Archangium violaceum: one gene and its partner. The main gene of each other region encodes a partner of the protein of the gene in region 2 in a complex. Links are inferred from orthologs where the notes say so. Each region holds a gene or a part of one and is shown on either strand. Other genes may lie near its edges. The genes, in order: pnp and JQX13_RS05050.

Region 1 (3,223 bases), 5.5 Mb from region 2 along the record:
GAGCAAGGCGGTCGGACTCCCGGAGGTGGGGGGCAGTTGCGGGGCCTCCAGAAGGCACCCGCAGCCGTCTTACCGCGCCGCGCTGACAATCGGCAAGGAACGCCGGGTCACCGTCCCGTCGAGCCGAAACCGCCCTCTCCCCGCTCGGTGGTTTCCAGTAGCTCCAGCTCCAATAGGGACACCCGAGACACGGGTGACACCACGAGTTGGGCGATGCGCTCGCCGCGGCGAAGCGTGAAGGGCTCCTGGGAGAGGTTCACGAGGAGCACCTTGACCTCTCCGCGGTAGTCCGCGTCCACCGTCCCTGGCGAGTTCAGCAGGGTGATGCCGTGACGCAGCGCCAGTCCCGAGCGGGGCCGGAGCTGGGCCTCGTAGTCGGGAGGCAGGGCCAGCGCCAGGCCGGTGGGAACCGCCGCGCGCTCCATGGGCCCGAGGGTGAGCTCCCCATCGATGTCCGCCCGCAGGTCCATCCCCGCGGCGAGGGCGGTCTCATAGCGCGGCAGGGGCAGCGGCTCCGGGTGGGTGCGCACGCGGCGGACCCTCACGGTGACAGGTAAGGACATATCCGACAAGGTAGCACCGTGAGACGGACAGGCCAGCTTTCAGGCGGGAGCAAAGCAGAACGCCCTCCTCCGCCGGAGCGAAGAGAGGGCGTTCCGTGAGCCCTCCCCTCTCCCTCTGGGAGAGGGAAAGGGTGAGGGTATCCGTCACCGTGTTCTCGAATCAGGCCTTGGCGCCCGGCTGGGTGGCCTCGGGGGACGCGGCGGCGGGGGTGGCCTCGGCGGCGGGGGCGGTGCCCTGCTGAGAGGCGGCGCGCTCGGCCATGGCCTCCTTGCGCGACAGGCGGATCTTGCCCGTCTTGTCGATGCTGACGACCTTCACCAGCACCTCATCGCCCTCCTTGAGCACGTCCGACACGCTCTTCACGCGCTTGTCGGACAGCTCGGAGATGTGGATGAGGCCGTCGGTGCCCGGGAACAGTTCCACGAAGGCGCCGAACTCGGCGATCTTCCGCACCGTGCCCGTGTAGATCTTCCCGATCTCCGCCTCGCGCGTGAGCGCCTGGATCATCGCGATGGCCGACTTCACCGAGTCCACGTTGGAGCTGGCGATGTCCACGCGGCCCGAGTCGTCGATGTTGATGACGGCACCCGTGCGGGCGATGATGTCCTTGATCACCTTGCCGCCCGGCCCGATGACGTTCTTGATGAACTCGGGGCGGATCTGGATGGTGGTGATGCGCGGCGCGTAGGCGCTGATCTCCTTGCGCGGCTCGGCCATCGCCTTGAGCATCTCGCCCAGGATGTGCAGACGGCCCTGACGCGCCTGCTCCAGCGCGCGGCTCATGATCTCCGTGGTGAGACCGGTGATCTTGATGTCCATCTGGATGGAGGTGATGCCCTTCGAGGTGCCGCACACCTTGAAGTCCATGTCGCCCAGGTGGTCCTCGTCACCGAGGATGTCCGAGAGGATGGCGACCTGGTCCCCCTCCTTCACCAGACCCATGGCGATGCCGGCCACGGGCGCCTTGATGGGCACGCCCGCGTCCATCAGCGACAGCGTGCCGCCGCACACGGAGGCCATGGACGAGGAGCCGTTGGACTCGAGGATGTCCGAGACGAGCCGCACCGTGTACGGGAACTTCTCGCTCGCGGGCAGCATGTTGCGCAGCGCGCGCTCGGCCAGGGCGCCATGGCCCACCTCACGCCGGCCGGGGCCGCGCAGGGGCTTGGTCTCGTTCACGCTGAACGGGGGGAAGTTGTAGTGCAGCATGAACTTCTTGAAGGACTGGCCGCTGAGCAGCTCCAGCCGCTGCTCGTCCTCGGAGGTACCCAGCGTCGTCACCACCAGGGCCTGCGTCTCGCCACGGGTGAAGATGGCGCTGCCGTGGGTGCGCGGGAGCACGCTCACCTCGCAGGTGATGTTGCGCACCTCGGCGTGACCACGGCCACCGATGCGGCCACCGTTCACCGTCAGCGTGCGCATGTGCTCGTACTTCAGGTCCTCCACCACCTGCTTGGCGTGCTTCTCCACCTGGGAGGTGTAGCCCTCGCCCAGCTGCTCCTTGAGCTTCGCCAGGGCCTCCTTCTTGGCCTTGGAGAGCGCCTCGTAGCGGGCCGCCTTCTCCTTGATGGTGTAGCCGTTGACGATGCCGTCCCAGGCCAGCTCACGAACCTTGGACTTCAGGTCCTCGGCCACCGCAGGGATGCGGTCGTAGTTGCGCACCGTCTTGTTGAGCGCGCGCCGCAGCTCGTCCTGCAGATCCAGGGCCGGCTGTGCCGCCTGCTTGCCGAACTCGAGCGCGGCCATCATCTCCGCCTCGCTCACCTCCTCGGCACCGCCCTCCACCATCACGATGGCCTCGCGGCTCACGGCCATGACGAGGTCGATGTCGGACAGCTCGCGCTGCTTGAGCGTGGGGTTGGCGATGAGCTTGCCGTCCACGCGGCCCACGCGGATGCCCGCGATGGGGCCGTTGAAGGGGATGTCCGACACCCACAGCGCCGCCGAGGCGCCCGTAATGCCGTGGATATCACCCTCGTGCTCCGGGTCCGCGGAGATGACGCTCGCGATGACCTGGGTCTCGTAGGCGTAGCCGTCCGGGAAGAGCGGGCGGCAGGAGCGGTCCACGATACGGCTGGCCAGCGTCTCCTTCTCCGTCAGGCGCCCCTCGCGCTTGAAATAGCTGCCGGGGATGCGGCCGGCCGAGTACAACTTCTCCTGGTACTCCACCGTGAGCGGGAGGAAGTCCACGTCCTTCTTCTCGCGCGCGCTCACCGCGGTGACGAGCAGCATGGTGTCGCCGTAACGAACCACCACCGAGCCGTCCGCCTGCTTGGCCATGTGGCCGGTCTCGATGGTCAGCTCGGTGTCGCCAATCTTGACGCTCTTCTTCAAGTGCATATCCGTCTTGCCTCGTACTTCCTGGGTGGCCCCGTGGACGCGTGCCCTGCCTTTTCCAAAAGGTGAGGGCCCACGCGCCTCGATGCGAGGCCTGTGGGGTTGATGCGGTCACCGGGCCTGGAACAGGCGGATACGGGCAACCGCGACTTGACTGCGGTGGGGGCGCTTCGGAAGCGCCGGCAGGGATGCGTCGGAGCTTTGATCCCTGATCGCGCGGGCCGACCCGGCTGCACCACCGGTCGGCCCGTCCGAACGGAAACCAAAACCTCCGTCCACATCACGCCCTTGCCTCCTCCCTCGCCCCTCCTCTTCGCTGGAC
Region 2 (3,105 bases):
TGAAGCGGGTGATGAGCGCTCCGCGTTCGGGGACGAGCTCGACGCGGGAGCCGCCATCCGTGAGGACCACCATGTTGACCTCCAGGGACCGTCGCGCCGGGCGTGGCGCGGGAGCCGGCTTGTAACAGGGGGTGGTCCGCGGACACCTCGGGAAGAGACGCTCCCTGTCGTCTTCCATGCAGGGCGCGGCCCGGTCCGTTCGGAAGGTCTCTACTCCGGCTGGCGCCGAACCCGGATGAGCTCGCCCACGATGGAGACGGCGATCTCCTCCGGTGTCAGCGCGCCGATGTCCACGCCCATGGGTGAGCGCATCCGCTCCACGGCCGGCTCGGTGAAGCCCGCGGCCCGCAGCCGCATCCGGAAGCGCTCGGCCTTGCGACGGCTGCCAATCACCCCCAGGTACGCCGAGGGCTTGTCCAGCAACGCCTCCACCACCGCCTGATCCAACGGGTGGTCGTGCGTCGTCACGCAGAAGTAATGCTCCGGCCCACCGGGCAGTGCCCGCGCGTGGTCCGCCGGGTCCTTCACCCGCAGCTCGCAGTCCGGGAAGCGCTCGGGGTTGGCCCACTCGGGCCGGGCGTCCACCACCGTCACCCGGAAGCCCACCCGGTGCGCCAGCGACGCCAGCTCCTTCGCCACGTGCCCGGCGCCGAACACCGTGAGCCGCGGGGGTGCTCCGTGCTTCTCCAGGAACACCTTCATCCGGCCCCCACAGCACATGCCCAGCTCGTGCGTGAGGTGCGTTTCGATGACGCGCGTCTGCTCCGGCGACGCCAGCAGCTCCCGCGCGGCCTGGATGATCTGATGCTCGATGGCGCCGCCGCCCACGGTGCCCCGCAGGCTTCCGTCCTCGAGCACCACCAGCTTCGAGCCCGGCTTCTGCGGCGTGCTGCCGGCGCTCTCGATGACGGTGGCCAGGACGAAGGGTCGGCCCTCGGACACCAGGGCCGCCATCTCCGCGTACAGGTCCGTGGCAGGGGACATGTCCACCCCCGCTCCCGGCTAGCCGAAGAAGACCTGGGCGACCTCGAAGAACTCCTGGGGAACCTTCTTGAGCTCCCGGGTGGCCTCGGCCAGGTCCACGCTCACGATCTCATTGCCCCGCAGCGCGGCCATCTTGCCGAACTCGCCCCGGGCCACCATGTCGCACGCGTGGACGCCGAAGCGCGTGGCCAGCACGCGATCATGCGCGGTGGGCGCGCCGCCGCGCTGGATGTGACCCAGCACCGACACGCGCGTCTCGTAGCCCGTGCGCTGCTCGATCTCATGCGCCACGATGCTGCCCACGCCACCCAGGCGCGGCCGGCCCGCCTCGTCCAGCGCGCCCGAGGTGACGAGCTGCTCCTGCCCCTCGTGCGACAGCTTGATGCGCGTGCCCTCGGCCACCACCACGATGGAGAAGGAGCGCCCGGTGGAGTGCCGGTGCTTGATGTGCTCGGCGACACGCACCAGGTCCGCGGGGACCTCGGGGACCAGGATCACGTCGGCGCCGCCGGCCATGCCCGCGTAGGTGGCGATCCACCCCACGTGCCGCCCCATCACCTCGCACACGATGACGCGCTTGTGGGACTCGGCGGTGGAGTGCAGCCGGTCGATGGCCTCGGTGGCGATGGCCACCGCGGTGTCGAAGCCGAAGGTGAAGTCCGTGCCGTTGAGATCGTTGTCGATCGTCTTCGGCACACCCACGATGCGCAGCCCCTCCTGGGACATGCGCGTGGCCGCGGAGAGCGTGCCCTCGCCGCCAATGGCGATGACGGCGTGGATGTCGTTGCGCTCCATGGCGCGCTTGACCTTCTCCAACCCGTTCTCGACCTTGAACGGGTTGACGCGAGAAGTGCCCAGGATGGTTCCTCCGCGGTGGAGGATGCCGGAGGTGGTTTCGCGCGTGAGGCGGAAGTGGTTGTCCTCGAGGAGACCCTTCCATCCATCACGCAGGCCCATCATCTCGAAACCATGGGCGGTGGCTCGACGGACAACGGCGCGGATGACCGCGTTGAGGCCGGGGCAATCGCCCCCGCCAGTGAGAACGGCGACTTTCATGAGGTTCCCTTCTAACCTACCTCGGGCGCGAGTCATGCGCGAAGTTGATGTAAACCGCTCGCCAGGCGCGGTGGCGATCGGCCGGAAGGCCCCGGGGTGGTGCGGGGCGGGCGGGCGGGGAGGGACTCCCAGGGTTGGACGTGCGGCTTTGTCGGAGGGAGGGCTTTGGCTATGCTGCCTCGGACCCCCTGGTTACGGCCCCCACCTTGAACGTTCGCGTCTTCGCCTCCGAGAAGGAAGCTGCCGCCGCCTGCGCCGCCTACGTGGCCACGGCGGTGCGGGAGAAGCCGTCCCTGGTGCTCGGCCTGCCCATCGGCCGCACCCCCCTGAATGTGTACCGGGAGATGGTGGTGTTGCACGGGCGCGGGGAGCTGGACTTCTCGCGGGTGACCACCTTCAACCTGGACGAGTTCCTCGGCTTGCCGCCGGATGATCCGGGCAGCTTCCGGGCGTACATGGAGCGACATCTCTTCCAGCACGTCAACCTGGCACGCGAGCGCATCCATTTCCTCGATGGGAGCGCGGACAGGGCGGAACGCGAGTGCGCCCGCTACGACGCGCAACTTGCTGGGGCCGGAGGGCTGGACATGCTGCTGTTGGGCATCGGGCCCAACGGGCAGGTGGGCTGCAACGAGCCGGGGGAGAGCCTCCAGGCGGTCAGCCACCGGGCCCGGCTCTCACGGGAGTCGCGTCTGGCGATGGCCTCCCTCTTCGGAGACGACGTCTCGAAGGTTCCCCTGGCGGCGCTCACGCTGGGGATGGGGGCGCTCCTCCAGGCGCGTCGCGTCATCCTGTTGGCCTTCGGGGTCAACAAGGCGGCCGCCGTGACGGCCATGGTGCGTGGCCCCCTCTCCACGCATTGCCCGGCTTCGTTCCTCCAGCTCCACGGCAACGTGGAGGTGTGGGTGGACTTCGAGGCCGGACGCGGGTTGGACGGTTCGCGCTAATCCGCCAGCGGAGTCCTGACGCGATGCGGCGTGGGGCGGATGCCCGGGGAGGGGTCCTCGTTCTCAATCCTCGGGACGTGATTCCCCGGCGGTGGTGCCGAGTTGCCGGGCGCAGAGG

The links.
Region 1: JQX13_RS05050 (region 2) and pnp share a complex: the UniProt entries of both Bacillus subtilis proteins name them as parts of the possible RNA degradosome complex. The link is inferred for Archangium violaceum from one-to-one orthologs.

The regions. Positions count from the first base shown.
Region 1 is NZ_CP069338.1:6,700,230-6,703,452, reverse strand. What follows is about bases 315-3,223. They hold pnp (polyribonucleotide nucleotidyltransferase), read right to left. Parts: upstream 2,905-3,223; coding sequence 724-2,904; downstream 315-723. Other genes in these bases: dut (dUTP diphosphatase), read right to left, coding at 315-563. In the rest of the region: more of dut, read right to left, coding at 108-314. UniProt on the Bacillus subtilis protein: Involved in mRNA degradation. Catalyzes the phosphorolysis of single-stranded polyribonucleotides processively in the 3'- to 5'-direction. Necessary for competence development in Bacillus subtilis.
Region 2 is NZ_CP069338.1:1,167,812-1,170,916, reverse strand. Bases 22-2,812 are described here. They hold JQX13_RS05050 (6-phosphofructokinase), read right to left. Parts: upstream 2,041-2,812; coding sequence 1,003-2,040; downstream 22-1,002. Other genes in these bases: JQX13_RS05045 (glucosamine-6-phosphate deaminase), read left to right, coding at 2,247-2,812; xdhC (xanthine dehydrogenase accessory protein XdhC), read right to left, coding at 211-984; JQX13_RS05060 (aldose epimerase), read right to left, coding at 22-73. Also shown: more of JQX13_RS05060, read right to left, coding at 1-21; more of JQX13_RS05045, read left to right, coding at 2,813-2,987. UniProt on the Bacillus subtilis protein: Catalyzes the phosphorylation of D-fructose 6-phosphate to fructose 1,6-bisphosphate by ATP, the first committing step of glycolysis.